One region of the Levilactobacillus sp. FUA 3915 genome, then DNA from elsewhere that is predicted to be linked to it. Evidence: predicted binding sites of a transcription regulator. Region 1 holds the regulator's gene; each other region holds the start of a gene.
What was found. Region 1 encodes LexA, which represses DNA repair genes until DNA is damaged. Its sites were predicted from a motif close to CNAACANNTGTTNG; they were not measured.
Positions count from the first base shown of each region.

Region 1 (3,865 bases):
GGGTCTTCTCGTTCAACAGTTCCATGACCCGGTCGTAACTGGCATTCCCCCGTTCCATGGTGTTGAACAGCATCCCCACGGCAAACATCGGCCAGATCATCATGGCCAGATAGCTGATAAAGGACACCAGGTTCCCAATGGTAATGATGTTGTGGGTGACAAACAGTCCTCCAAGGACAATCGTTGCCACGTAGGAAATCGAGATGATCAACGTGATGGCTGGGTCAAACATGGAATCCAACCGGTTAACCCGGCGATTAATCCCAATGGTCCGGTCAACTTGGGCATCGAAGTCCGCCACGTCCGCATCGTCTTGGCCCAAGGCCTTAATGACCTTGATGCCGCTGATACTTTCCTGGGCCTTGTTGTTCAGCCGAGAAAAGGCTGCTTGGGATTCACCAAAGGCTCGGTGAATCTTTTGTCCCAGGTACCAGGAAACGACCGCCAACAGGGGGAATGGAATAATGGCTAAGAGAGTCAGCCGCCAATCAATTAAGGCCATCATGGCAATCAGCGTGGTGCCCCCCGTAATAATAGCATCGGCAAACTGGAGAATCCCCCCACCGGCCACCCGTTGAATGGCTTCCAGGTCGTTGGTGGCGTGGGCCATCAAGTCCCCGGTCCGGTACTTCTGGTAGAAGACCCGGTCCATTTTCATAAAGTGCCCAAAGAGTCGATTCCGCAGCAGTTGTTCGAGTCGCGCAGCCCCACCCCAAATGGCATTGCGCCAGATGTATCGGGTCCCGTACTGGGCCAGCGCTGCTAGCGTCACGAACAGCAGATCAAGCAGCAATAAATGGCTCGTCATGGTCTGCCCGTGAATGCCATCCACCATGTTCCCGATGATGCGAGGGGGCACGATGGCAATGATAGCCGTCAACAAGAGGCCAATGACCCCTATCAGATACCGTCGCCATTCCAGACGAAAGTACCAGGATAATTTGCGAAAGATACTCACGAACATCCCTCCTTAAAAATTAGAATATGATTAAAATATAGCACAGACTTTATCATTTTACTGGAATTTTCATAAAATACAATCAAAAAGACTCGCCTCCAGGAAATAAGCTGGAAGCGAGTCTCAATAAAGCCAATTTATTTTTTAGCGTTTTGTTGCATCGCGTTCATCATTTGATGAAGCTTTCGTTGTGAAGGCTTTTGCCCCATTTGCAACATCATTGCCCGTAATTGGTCTTCGTTAATTGGTGGATTGTCTTTCAGATAGTTTTCCATGTACTTCCGTGCGCCGAAAAAGCCACCCGCTGCGCAGGCCAGGCCGACGACGATCACGATTAAGATCCAGATCCAAGTTGCCAAGTTCGTTCCCCTCCTTTGATGAAGTCATTCATTTAACAATTCTACACAAACTTAAGGGAAATTAAAAGAGCGAATCCCAAAAAGGACTCGCTTCTTTCCTTAATCGTCACGTAAACCTTTGTTCCGTTGAATCTGCCGGACCTTTTCAGGGGTAACTTCCTTACCATCCTTGTTGTAGACCTGCAGCATTTCAACTTGGCTCCGGAAACTCTGCTTGAATAACTTCAGGTATTGTTGGCGTAAGTCAGCGCGTTCGCTCTTTTCGGCCTCGGTCAAGCCTTCAGCCTTGTTCTTGTGTGCCAGCTCGTTGATCCGGGCCAGCAAGGTGTCCATTGTCGTGTCTGCCATGAACGACCCTCCTTTAATTTCAGTATTTTTGTGGGTATTAACCCCGCTTTTTCAAGTCAGGGTCTATCATATCAGGGTTAATTTTAGATTTCAACTTATTTACCCGAACATCTGTTTGAAAATGTTCGGTCTGTATGCTACACTAACACTAAACTATACTACGAATGACGAACGAGGTGGCAGAAAAAATGAGTAAAGCTTCTGAAAGCAAACAAATCGCCGTTCTCCGCTTCATTTGGGAACGAGTCAATGAAAAAGGGTATCCGCCAACCGTCCGGGAGATTGGTGAAGCCGTATCGCTCTCTTCAACCTCTACGGTTCATGGCCACATCGCCCGCCTGGAAAAAAAGGGCTTGCTGGTCAAGGACCCCACTAAGCCCCGGGCACTAGAAGTCACGCCCGCTGGTTTGGAAGAACTAGGCGTCCACGAGGAACAGACCCGAATTCCAGTCTTAGGCACCGTTACCGCCGGCGAACCGATTCTGGCCGTTCAGGAAGCCACGGACTACTTCCCAGTTCCCCCAGAATTTGAAAACGACGACGATCAACTCTTCATGTTGACGATTCGCGGCGAAAGTATGATCAACATCGGCATTTTAAACGGTGACCAAGTCATTGTCCGTCGGCAACAATCCGCGGACAACGGTGACATTGTCATCGCCATGACCGAGGAAAACGAAGCCACTTGCAAGCGATTCTTTAAGGAAGCCGACCATTTCCGGTTACAACCCGAAAATGATACCATGGCGCCCATCATCTTGAATCACGTTAGCATTTTAGGCCGCGTTGTGGGTCTCTTCCGCGACGACGTTCACTAACAAGGGACAATCAAAATCACCCGCCACAGCAAATGTGGCGGGTGATTTTTTCATTCATCGTTAATGCAAGACTAGATGACTTTCCCTTGATAGTGACTTTCGGGAAGCGTCGCAAAGTCATAGGCGGCCAGCGCTTCGGCTTCGCGTAAGTAGGCATGTAGCCCTTCCGCCAGCATCAGGTTTAAAATGGTATCCTTTTCATGGAGAACGACTACCGGTTTCTTACTGTGGAAGGCATAGCCAATTTCAAAGGCGGTACCAGAATCCACCTGATCATCCACGAAATCGACCAGGGCCACCACAACGTCGGCCTCGTCAATCTGGTGGACATCCATTTGGAAGGTTTGGGTGGCCCACTCGGCCGTGCCCATTTCTAAACCAGGAATCTCACTCAAACGGGGACTAAAGACATTGGCGACCCGGGGATTGGCAGCCAAGGCCTTTTCCGCGCGTTCAATCCGGGAAATTTGTTCGTCATCAAAGAAGGGACCTGCTAAATAAACGTTCGTCACTCTAATCTCCTCATTTCTCTCTTTATTACGATTAATTATACCGGAAATGTTAACTCTTGGCGACTATTTTTTGATTAATATTCGGTTATAATTCACACAATCCGGATTTTAATCATTTGTCAGTTCTAATTATTCGACTTTAAACCTTTTTTCACGAACCTTTTGACCCTTAATACTGTCACTGACCCAGTCAAGGTCTCCCACCTTAGTGCAGTTGTTTCATTCTCTAATTGATTCATGCTATACTGAGACTAATTAAACGGCGGTCGCATCAGCCTAAACCGCCCTAACCTACGGAGGGGTCCATCATGTTTTTAGGTATTACTATTTTGGGGGTCATCTTCATTATCATCACCGCGTTTTCCGTCGTCAATGCTAGTCGTCGGGGGGAATCCAAGCGCAGTTCCATCATCGTCCTGGTCATCACCGTTCTGGTCACCGTGGGCGCAATCACCCAGTTGCCCTTCTGGTCAGCGTCCTCGACTCACGACAAGGCGACTCAGACCAGTAAGCAATCATCATCACTAAGCTCGCAATCCGGGCAAGCCTTCGCCACGAGCGACAAGACGGCTACCCGCGCCGACAACGAAAAACAAGTCAAGACGCAGTTGGCCAAGTCCCTAGTCAAGCTAGGCACCGTTACCTTCGATCACGCCAGCAAGACCTACACGTTGACTATCACCAACAAGAGTCTCAAGAAAACTATTAAGGGCTTAAAGGCCGACCCGAGTCAGGCCAAGGCCGCCAAGTGGCCGAAGTTCGTCGACAACTTTACCAAGACCAGCCAATCGCTCAAGAAGGCCCTCGGTCCCGGTTACCAGCTGGTCATGCGCGTTGGTGATCAATCCCCCGTGCTGGTGTTTAAGGACG
Region 1 is NZ_CP168704.1:2,575,446-2,579,310, reverse strand. Features, by position in the region: gene ACEPST_RS11910 (ABC transporter ATP-binding protein) at 1-958, opposite strand, end outside; gene ACEPST_RS11905 (YneF family protein) at 1,096-1,317, opposite strand; gene ACEPST_RS11900 (DUF896 domain-containing protein) at 1,417-1,665, opposite strand; gene lexA (transcriptional repressor LexA) at 1,854-2,483, shown strand; gene ACEPST_RS11890 (nucleoside 2-deoxyribosyltransferase) at 2,555-2,995, opposite strand; gene ACEPST_RS11885 (hypothetical protein) at 3,304-3,865, shown strand, end outside.

Region 2 (3,865 bases), 300 kb from region 1:
GTTATGAGATGAATATTTGGACGTTGATGGAGATTAAAGCGATGGCCGGCAACTCGTGAAGGTCACGACAACCGCTAAATACTGCCAACGTCAGTGACCAGAGGCGGGCCAAGGTGACCAGCTGTGTCGATGGTCTTAGCTGAGTGATTTTTCTCAGCTTAGAGCATGGGACAACCTTTGAGACCGCACTCCAGGCTCAAAGGTGAGGTGGAAGCCCGTCCTTTGGCTGGAACCGGCCCCACAGCAGGGCACCTTGAGCCCGCCGCCGGGAACGAAAGTACCAATCAGTTTTAGGTATGTTTAGCGTGGTAGGTGTCCACGAGCTGTTGGGCCATGGCGTCGAGCTGGTCGATGGCCGCCTGGTCCGGTGCCAAGTTAATTTTAACGGGAGCTGCACCGCGAATGGCGCCAGTCTTCTGGAAGGTGGCATCAAAGTGATCCACCGTGGTGTTGTAGTATTCGCCATAGAAGGTGTCACCGGAACCAGCCACGCCGTAAATTTTATCGGTCAGGTCGATGGCTTGGAGGTCCTCGTAGAAGTCCATGCCTTCATCGGGGAGGGAGCCCTCGTCGTAGGTGTAGGCACAGACCACACAGATGTCGACATTTTCAAATTCGGCGGCGTCCGTTTGCGAAATCTCAGTCTCGGTGACCTGACATCCCAGGTCTTCCAATTTTTCCGTGACGATGTCCGCAACGTCTTCGTTATTGCCGGTGATGGTGGCAAAGACCACTTGTGCTGTTACCAAAGCGCTCACTCCTTAGTTTTGATTGGCTGGTCAGTCGATTGGGACCGCCAGCAAGTTGTCCCAATTATAGCAGGTCGCCGCGATGGTGACTAGGAATCGTTGTGGCGGCCAATCGTGGGCGGCGCGAAAAGATGATTGACTAACAAATCTGTCGCTCTGCTTCCCACACCCCCCGGTGAACTGGTAAAATAATGCCAAGAACAGCAAAATGTTTCTGAAATTGAGAGAAGGATGTGAGGGTTAATGGCCGTCATTACCATGATTGAGGCCCAAAAGCGTAGCGGCCGTTATAATGTTTATATTGACGGTGCGTACGCGTTTCCGGTGAGTGAAAGTGTGCTGATCGACTTCCGTTTGTTCAAGGGCATGGAAGTTGACCAGGAGTTAAAATCTCAGCTGGTGGATGCCGATAACGTGTCCAAGGCTTACAATCGGGCGCTGGATTATCTGTCGAATCAGCTACGCACGGAAAAAGAAGTGCACGACAAGCTGGTCACCTTGGAGATTCCGGAAGCCACGATTGACGCGACGTTTAAAAAATTACGCGAACTGCATTTACTAGACGATGCTCATTACGCGGCGAGCTACGTGCGGACCATGATGCACACGGGTGACAAGGGTCCCCGCGTGATTCGCCAACATTTACGACAAAAAGGGGTCGGCGAAAAGCTGATCGACGATGCCTTACTCTTGTATACACCAGAGGACCGCTTGACCGTGGGGACGGCCGTGGCCCAGAAGCTGGCGAAACGGTATCATCGCCAAGCCTTCGGTACCCAGCAACAGAAGATTCGCCAGGGGCTGATGAGTCGTGGGTTTAACAACGATGAGATTGGGCAAATGCTGGAATCGCTTGATCTAACGCCAGACGTTGACCAGCAACATGAGCTGTTGGTCAAACAGGGTGAAAAGGTCTGGCACCGTTACCGGACGCTCAGTCCATCGGAACGCAAGTATAAAACCAAACAGGTCTTGTATCGCAAAGGCTTTCAGCTCGACGACATTAGTCAGTGGCTGGCTGATTTAGGGGAATCGGCCGAGTAGTTTTTTGGCAACAACCAAGCAAGTGGAGTAAGGGGATGTTGAGATGCACAAGAAGACTTTAGGGGCCTTGGTGGCATTTGGCATGGTTTTGGGAATTGGGGGTGGCCTCGCGTGGTGGTTCAATGGGCTGGCGGAGACACATCCACAGCCCGCGGCCGTTAGCAGTAGTTCTTCGGTGGTTAAGCCGAAGCCCAAGCCACAACCAAAGAAGCCGGCCAAGAAAAAGACGGCACCCAAGCAGACGGCGGCCACGCGAGAGATCGACGCCATTTTACGGGCGAACCGGTTCGTGGGGACGGCCCTCGTGATGCACGGCGACAAAATCATCTACCAGCAGGGGATGGGTTACGCGGATGCCAGCGAGCAGAAAAAGAACGGCGTCAACAGCGTGTACCAGTTGGCATCCGTCCAGAAGTCGTTTACGGCCGGTCTGATCATGAAATTAGCTGCGGCACAGAAACTCTCGCTGACGGATCCGCTGTCCAAGTACTATCCACAAATCAGGGGGTCCAAGCGTATCACGTTACGTGACATGCTGGACATGAAGAGTGGGCTGACACTGGAAGCCTTTCCGGATACCCTGAATTCGGAAAATGGCATGATCAAATTCATTTTGTCCAACATCATTAGTCAACCGCGAGATATTGGCAAATGGAACTATTCACCGGTCAACTTTATGCTACTGGCGGGAATTATCCAGCAAGTCACTGGGGAAAGCTACCGCCAATACTTCACGGAAAATATTATTGAACCGTGGAACCTAACGCACACGGGGTTCGTGTTCAAGATGGCCCACCGTCGTGCCTTTTCTCAGGGGTATCAAAACAATAACCAGGCGGACGTCGATACCAATTACGACGCCAAGTACCCCGAATCCCGGGCATCCATGTTCTACCAGTTTGGGACGGGCCAGGTCTACATGTCGGCCCACGACCTCTTCGTCGGTGAGCGGAACATGTTACTGGGCAAGTTATATCCGGCCAGCGACGTCAACGTCTTGCTGGCGCCGGGAACGGCCTCGATGTACGGGGGAGGCGCCTACGTTTACCCCGGGTACATCCGAGTTCACGGCCTGGCCTACGGGTACGAGGCCACGGCTCTTGTCAGCAAGGACGGCGAGGACGGCGTAATTCTCCTGAGTAACTACTACCGGGCGAACCAGCTGTCCCAAACGCCAGCTATTCAGATTTGGAATCTCTTAGAGGCGGGGCAATTGAATCATTAAATGAATGTAACCAAAAAGGACCTGGCTACCCAAAATGTGGGAAGTCGGGTCCTTTGACGTCGTGTCGGCAATCGTTAAGACTTAGGCCGACTGCCATACGTTCGCTTGGATTTATAACCAGCGGCGAGAATCTTGCGCATGTCCGCGATGTGGCGTTGCTTCGTGTCCTCGGCTTTGGCGCCAAAGATGTAGCGCGCTCACTCGCGCCGATAGCCCACGGTCAACGACTGAAAGAAGTCAGCTAACTGAGAGTCGTCGGCCAACAGTTCAGCGACTTGCGGAATCATCGGTTCAAAGGTACTTAGGGGAGCTTGAGCCAAAAGTGGTCACCTCATTCGTGTGAGTTGGGTGGTGCTAGTTTCTGATTGGTATTAGTATAGCGTTGTTTGGTGAGAGGGATGGGTTGGCAGCGTATGGGCTGGTGAAAAATATAATCAGAGTCTACCTGACACAACTGGCTGTTTTAGTGAGTGATAAAACAGAATAAAAACCGACGAGAAAACAATATGGCTGGGTTGAACAAGTGTTAGCCGCAGGGCTGGGAAAACTGGGCCGGTCGTGGAAGTGACCAGAGGCGCGCCAAGGTGCCCGGCTGTGTCGATGGTCTTAGCTGAGCGATTTTTCTCAGCTTAGAGCATGGGACAACCTTTGAGACCGATTCTCAGGCTCAAAGTTGAGGTGGAAGCCCGTTTTTCAGGCTGTAACCGGCCCCACAGCAGGGCACCTTGAGCACGCCGCCGGGAACGGAAGCGACCAGGCCCAATTTTCACCAGCCCGGAGGCGGTGCGGTTAGCCCTAATCCAGTTGATTAAGTTAATTTTACTGGGGATGGGCGCAATTCCACAGG
Region 2 is NZ_CP168704.1:2,279,010-2,282,874, forward strand. Features, by position in the region: gene ACEPST_RS10580 (flavodoxin) at 291-749, opposite strand; gene recX (recombination regulator RecX) at 993-1,793, shown strand; gene ACEPST_RS10590 (serine hydrolase domain-containing protein) at 1,837-3,018, shown strand; gene ACEPST_RS10595 (hypothetical protein) at 3,216-3,338, opposite strand.
Region 2: a site for LexA is predicted at 874-887, ahead of recX (recombination regulator RecX). Genes of this name have one in related genera too.

Region 3 (3,865 bases), 160 kb from region 1:
CAATCAGTACCGGCTTGACGGTGAGACCTATCACATGACGCAACACGGTTTTGCTCGTGACCGCGAATTCACCGTCGTCGAACAGGCTGACGACCACGTGGTTCTGCGGCTGACAGCCGACGACCAGACCAAGGAACTGTTTCCCACAGACTTTAGTCTGACCGTGCAGTACACCCTGGTAGCCCACCAGTTAAGCTTTGCGGCGACCGTGGACAATCCCGCCGACACGCCGTTAACGTTCTCCCTGGGAGCGCATCCCGGCTTTAACGTACCGTTAGGCGACCCTACCGCTGATTTCACGGACTACCAGGTCACGGTCTCACCCAAGCAGGTGTACCAACGTGTGCCTCTGGTGGGCCCCTACAGCGATACCCAGCACAGCGTTCCCATGGATCTGACGAAACCCATGGCTTTGGACCACGACCTCTTCGACCACGATGCCAAGGTCTTAACGCTCAACAACCACGAGACGACGCTGATGTTAAGCAGTCACGTGAACGACCACGGGGTTGCCTTGACCTTAGCCGCCCCTTACGTCGGTATCTGGTCTCCGTACCCGAAGCAAGCGCCATTCGTCTGCTTCGAGCCCTGGTGGGGGTTAGCCGACGACGTGCAAGCTACCGGTGATTTAGAAACCAAGGTCGCCATTCACCACCTGGCTGCTCACGAAAGTTTCCAAGCGGCTTATCAAATCACTTATTTTTAAACGAAAAAACGGGCTCCCAGCGACGATTGTCGGTGAGAGCCCGTTATATTTCTCAATAAATAAGTGCTAAATTACTTTTCGGCTTGCCGCTTATGATAGCCGTGGCCAAAGGGAACCAGGGATTCCGTGCCGGCCTTGATGCGTTTGATGTTTGTCCGGTGCCGGTAGAACACGAAGATTGTTAAGACCAAGGCAATGCCAGTGAGATACCAATCCTGAAACGCCAGCGAAATCAGCGTGATCAGGCTAAAGGCAATCATGCTGGCCAGGCTGACCATGCTGGTCCAGTAGATCAGGCTGACCCACAAGCCCGCCGCAATCACGAACATGATGGGGTTATAGGCCAGGAGCATCCCCGCTGAAGTGGCCACGGCCTTGCCACCCTTGAAATGATCAAAGATGGAGACGGTGTGCCCGAGAATCGCGAACAGTCCGAATAATAAGGGGGTTGCCGTTCCCAGAAAGGTCGTCACGTGGAACAGGGTGGGGAGTAGCGTGGCCACAGAGCCCTTCGCAATGTCTAACACCATGACCGCGGTGCCGGCGTAGGGTCCGAGGACCCGGTACGTGTTCGTCGTGCCAATATTGCCGGAGCCCGACTGCCGAATATCCGTCTGGAAAAAGGCCTTGCCGACCCAGACGCCGTTGGGAATGGCCCCCAGCAGGTAGGCCACGATGAGTAAACCAATTAATTTCACAAGTTATTCCTCCGCTCTTTCTTGCAACGGGAGCCGCCATAGCTGGGACTCGCCGCAGATAAGCTGGACTATATTTTAGCATGTTTTCACGAGAACGCCAATTATCTCGAGAAGTCTAGCCAGATTTTGGCTTCCTGTGGTATGATTATGAAGTTACTGGATACCTACCCGTGGGCGTTTGACCAGTTTATTTGAACATACGTTCGCATTAGGGTAAAATGTAGGTATGCCATTTTTTAGACAAAAGTAAAAGTAAAGGGGATTTACGCATGGCGAAAGCAAAAGCAAAATATGACGATTCCTCCATCCAAGTGTTGGAGGGGTTGGAAGCTGTTCGTAAACGTCCTGGTATGTATATCGGGTCAACCGACGGCCGTGGCTTACACCACTTGGTCTACGAAATCGTAGATAACGCCGTCGATGAAGCGTTGGCTGGTTACGGTAAGGAAATTAACGTGACGATTCACCAGGATAACAGCATTACCGTCGTCGATCACGGCCGGGGTATGCCCGTAGGTATGCACGCGTCCGGGATTCCAACGCCAGAAGTTATTCTGACCGTCCTACATGCCGGGGGTAAATTCGGCCAGGGCGGTTACAAGACGTCCGGTGGGCTGCATGGGGTCGGGGCTTCCGTTGTGAACGCCCTCTCCAGTGCGCTGACGGTCACCATTGTCCGTGATGGCGTGCGTTACCAAGAAAAATTTGCTAAGGGGGGCCATCCACAAGGCACCCTGAAGAAACTGGGCAACACACGCGCCCACAACGGGACCACGATTGATTTCAAACCAGACAAAGAGATTTTCACCACAACCGTTTATAACTTCGGGACCCTGTCCGAACGGCTCCGGGAATCCGCGTTCCTACTCAAGGGCGTCAAGATTACCCTGACCGACGAACGCGAAGGCCAAGAACGGGCCGAGGAATACCATTTTGAAGACGGTATCAAAGAGTTTGTCGGCTACCTTAACGAAGACAAGGACACCCTGGGCGACGTCATGTACTTTGACGGCAAGAAGGATGGCATTGAAGTCGAGGTCGCTGCCCAGTACAACGACGGCTACACGGAAAACCTGTTATCGTTCGTCAACAACGTCCGGACCAAGGATGGCGGGACCCACGAAGCCGGTATGCGGAGTGGCTGGACCAAGGCCTTTAACGAATACGCCCGGAAGACCGGTCTCCTGAAGGACCGCGACAAGAACCTCGAAGGGACCGACGTCCGTGAAGGGCTGTCCGCCGTGATTTCCTTACGTGTGCCCGAAAACCTGTTACAATTTGAAGGCCAAACGAAGGAAAAACTCGGGACGCCAGAAGCTCGGACCATCGTAGACAGCGTCATCAGTGAGCAGCTGGGCTACTACCTGATGGAAAACGGGGATTTTGGGAAGATGCTGATCAAGAAGTCGACCCAGGCCCGTTCTGCCAGAGAAGCCGCCCGTAAGGCCCGTGATGAGAGCCGTAACGGCAAGCGTCACAAGAAACACGAACGCCTGTTGTCAGGGAAGCTGACCCCCGCGCAATCCAAGAATTCTGCCAAGAACGAACTGTTCCTGGTCGAAGGGGATTCCGCCGGTGGGTCTGCTAAGCAGGGGCGTAACCGAAAGTTCCAAGCCATTCTGCCTTTACGGGGAAAAGTCTTGAACACGGAAAAGGCCAAGCTGCCAGACATCATGAAAAATGAAGAAATCAGTACCATGATCTACACCATTGGTGCTGGGGTCGGGACTGAATTTAACATCGAAGACGCCAACTACGACAAAATCATTATCATGACCGATGCCGATGATGATGGGGCCCATATCCAAATCCTATTGCTGACGTTCTTCTACAAGTACATGCGGCCCATGATTGATGCCGGCCGGGTCTACATCGCCCTGCCACCGTTGTACCAAATCAAAACGACCGGTAAGAAGCCAACCATCGATTATGCCTGGACCAACGATGAACTGAATGGCAAGACCAAGAAAATCGCCAACCACGGCTATCACCTGCAACGATTCAAAGGGTTAGGGGAAATGGACGCGGAACAACTGTGGGCCACGACCATGGATCCTGACAACCGGACGCTGATTCGGGTCCAAATCGACGACGCTGCGTTGGCCGAACGCCGTGTGACGACGTTGATGGGTGACAAGGTCGAACCCCGCCGGAAGTGGATTGAAAGCAATGTCCAATTTACGTTGGAAGAAGACGACACTAGCCTATTGGAAAACGATAAAGCTTCCAAGTCTGACGACTAGCGAACCGGCGAAAGGAGTAAACATCTGTGAGTGAAGGACAAAAAATTCAAGAACTAACCTTGGAAGAAGTTATGGGCGACCGCTTTGGTCGTTACTCCAAGTCAATCATTCAGGAACGGGCGTTACCCGACATTCGTGACGGGTTAAAGCCGGTTCAACGACGTATCCTATTCTCAATGAATAAGGACGGCAACACCTACGAAAAGGGCTTCCGGAAG
Region 3 is NZ_CP168704.1:2,732,244-2,736,108, forward strand. Features, by position in the region: gene ACEPST_RS12625 (aldose 1-epimerase family protein) at 1-706, shown strand, start outside; gene plsY (glycerol-3-phosphate 1-O-acyltransferase PlsY) at 778-1,404, opposite strand; gene parE (DNA topoisomerase IV subunit B) at 1,674-3,647, shown strand; gene parC (DNA topoisomerase IV subunit A) at 3,674-3,865, shown strand, end outside.
Region 3: a site for LexA is predicted at 1,597-1,610, ahead of parE (DNA topoisomerase IV subunit B). Genes of this name have one in related genera too.

Region 4 (3,865 bases), 520 kb from region 1:
GAATTAGCGTCGGTCTTAGCCGACCAGATTGCCGCGGGTGAAGTGGTCGAGCGGCCCGCATCCGTGGTCAAAGAACTGGTAGAAAACGCGGTCGACGCCCACAGTAAACAGATTGATATCACGGTCGAAGAGGCCGGGTTACAACGGATTACCGTGGTCGATGACGGGGATGGTATCGCAGACGAAGATACCGAGATGGCCTTCAAGCGCCACGCTACCAGTAAGATTACCGACAGGCGGGACCTCTTTCGTATCAAATCCCTGGGGTTCCGGGGTGAAGCCTTGCCCAGTATCGCTTCCGTGGCCGATGTCACGATGACGACCTCGACCGGGGGTGTTGGCACGTTGATTCACAACGTGGGCGGCATCATCAAGGAACACACTGCCGCGGCCGCTCGCAAGGGGACCACGATTACCGTCAAGGACCTCTTTGGCAACGTGCCGGCACGCTTGAAGTATTTGAAATCACCCGCCACCGAGCTGGCCCGGATTACGGATATCGTCAACCGGCTGGCCTTAAGCTATCCCGACGTGGCGTTTTCTCTGGTCCACAACGGTCGTGAGCTTACCCGGACAGCCGGGCGGGGCGACCTGCAACAGGTGATTGCCGGCATTTATGGCGTTCAGAGCGCCCGGAAAATGGTAGCCATCAACGGCAAGAACCCGGATTTTCAGGTGAGCGGTTACGTGAGCCTACCCGAGTTGACCCGGGCCAGTCGGCAGTACATTTCGCTACTGCTAAATGGCCGGTACATCCACAATTTTCAGCTGAGTAAGGCCTTGATTGCCGGGTACGGATCCAAGCTGATGGTCGGCCGTTACCCGCTGGCCGTGTTGGATATTAAAATGGACCCCTTACTGGTGGACGTGAACGTGCATCCAACCAAGCAAGAGGTCCGCATCAGTGAGGAGCCGGAACTGACGCAGTTGATTCAGGACACCGTGTTCAAGCGGCTTTCCCGAGAGAATTTGATTCCGGATGTCTTCGATGAAATGCCAACGAAAAAAAGAGAAGCCGCAACCACGGATCAACTGACCATGGCGTTAAACGACGTCTCGGCCAAGTATGATATGTCGGCGCGCCACACCCAGCCAGCACCACAACCGGCGGAAAGTGCAGCACCGACACCTACACCGGCACAACCAGTCTCAACACCAGCCGCTGGCCCGCAACCGTTGACCACCCCAGAAGAGGTCCCGGTTGAGCCCGTGGTCGTGCATGACAAGCAGGATTTCCAATTGCCAGCCGTCCAAGAATTTGATGAAAAATATCAAACGGAACGGGTTGCCGCGCCCCTGGGTGGGCCAACGCCGCCCGCTGAGGAACCGGTGGCCGAAGTCTCTTTGACGGCGCCCGAACCCCCAGCCCAACGTTTCCCCCAGTTACGTTATTTGGGACAAGTCCACGGCACGTACCTGTTGGCTGAGGCCGATGATGGCCTGTATTTAGTCGACCAACATGCTGCGCAGGAACGGGTGAACTACGAGTTCTACCGCCAGGCAATCGGCGAGGTCAGCGATGACGAGCAGAAATTGCTGGTACCCATCGTCTTGGATTACCCGACGACGGACGTCTTGGAGCTGACCAATCACTTGGAAACGTTAGCCAGTGTCGGTATTAACCTCGAGTCGTTTGGCCCCAACAGTTTCATCGTGCATGAACACCCAACCTGGTTCAAGGCCGGGCAGGAGACCGATACCATTAAGGAAATGATTGACTGGGTCTTAAAGGACGGCAAGATTTCCGTGGCGGCCTTCCGGGAAAAGACGGCTATCATGATGAGCTGTAAACGCGCCATCAAGGCCAATCACCACCTGGACGACCAACAGGCGCGCGCTTTACTGGTGAAATTAGCCACAGCGGAGAACCCGTTCAACTGTCCTCACGGCCGGCCAGTGCTGGTTCATTTCACGGACCAGGACTTGGAAAAGCTGTTTAAACGGATCCAGGATCCACACCACTCCGGCGACGACTGGGGCGAATAGGTGGTCTTAAATTCTTCCGGCAGCTAAGGTCCACACCTGTGGGGACCGACTGAAGCCAAAAGGCGGTCTTCAGTCTCGCTTTGAGCTTGCCAAGAGCGCAATCTCAAAGTCGTCCCGGGACCTAAGCCGGCTGAAGACGCCGACTAAGGTCCCCGACACAGGTGTGAATCTTAGCTGTCTCCAGAATGACCACCTATTCGGTTGGCTTTTGTTTTTGAGCTTGCCCCAAGATACGTTTAAAGCCAAGGTGGCCCATGCTGTAAGCCGGCAAAAACGCCGACTAACACCATTGACACGGGGTGCTCAAGTTGGCTGCCTCCGGCTAACCGCTCAGTTATTGCTGGGCTAGATTCTATTTTTTGGCGTCAGAAAACTCAGAACAGAATCTATAGTCTAAGTTGAGCCAAGTGTGGTACAATTTAAAAAGCAAACATATGTTTTCTTAAAGATAGATAGATAGATGAATAAGACGCTTGAGGCTGGCTAACAATCAGTCAGTTTTGAGCTAGTAAAAATGTCTCGGCCAATGTAAGTGACCAGAGGCGGGCCAAACTGACCAGCTGTGTCGGTGGTCTTGGCTGAGTGATTTTTCTCAGGCTGGAGCCGTTCCCCACAGCAGGGCAGTTTGAGCCCGCCGTCGGGAACGGAAGCGTCGACCCGACTTCATTTTTACTAGCTGAATGTTAACTCTGAAACAAGCGCAAAGGAGACTAACTGGCATGTATGAATACCTTCACGGCGAGATTGCGGCGGTCTATCCGGACCACGTGGTCGTTGACGTTAACGGGGTGGGTTATCTGGTCAATACCGCTAACCCTTACCGCTACGCCGTTGGCACCACACCGGTCACGATTTACGTCTACCAGGCGGTGAGTGACACGGCGCAGACTCTTTACGGTTTCGCAGATTTTGCTGAAAAACAATTGTTCCTAAAATTAATCAACGTTAACGGTATTGGGCCCAAGAGTGCACTGGCGATTCTGGCCAATCCGGACCATCAAGGGCTGATGTTGGCGATTAAGACCAACGATATCAGCTTCCTGACGAAGTTCCCCGGAATTGGAAAGAAGACGGCCGGCCAGATTGTCTTGGACCTGCAGAATAAGTTGGATGACCTGGCACCAGTCGACGATGGGGCCTTGTTCACACCGGAAGCTGTCACGACTGGCGAAGGGAATCCGAAATTGGATGACGCAATTGCGGCTTTGACAGCACTGGGATACAAGGCCGCTGCCGTTAAGAAAATCACGCCACAGTTGCGGAAATTTGCCGGAGACTCAACCAATGATTATCTGAGCGAAGGCTTACGTTTATTGACGACCTAGTTTTTGAAAGGAGGCTGACCCATGACTGATGATGAACGTGTCGTGTCACCGGAACCAGCGGATGATAACGAAGACTCGATTGAAAAATCATTGCGACCACAAACCCTGACCCAGTATATCGGTCAGGACCCCATCAAACACGAATTGTCCGTCTACATTCAGGCGGCCAAGCAACGAGAGGAGTCCTTGGACCACGTGCTGCTGTATGGGCCACCTGGTTTAGGGAAGACGACCTTGGCGATGGTGATTGCCAACGAAATGGGCGTACACATCCGCACGACCAGTGGTCCGGCAATTGAAAAGCCGGGCGACCTGGTGGCCTTGCTCAACGAACTGCAACCGGGCGATATTCTCTTCATTGATGAAATTCACCGGCTGCCGAAAATTGTTGAGGAAATGCTCTACTCCGCGATGGAAGATTTCTACATTGATATCGTGGTGGGGCAGGGGCCAACCGCCCATCCGGTGCACTTCCCGTTGCCACCATTCACGCTGATTGGGGCCACGACCCGGGCCGGCTTGTTATCCGCACCGTTGCGGGACCGGTTTGGTAT
Region 4 is NZ_CP168704.1:59,673-63,537, reverse strand. Features, by position in the region: gene mutL (DNA mismatch repair endonuclease MutL) at 1-1,986, shown strand, start outside; gene ruvA (Holliday junction branch migration protein RuvA) at 2,706-3,311, shown strand; gene ruvB (Holliday junction branch migration DNA helicase RuvB) at 3,333-3,865, shown strand, end outside.
Region 4: a site for LexA is predicted at 2,414-2,427, ahead of ruvA (Holliday junction branch migration protein RuvA). Genes of this name have one in related genera too.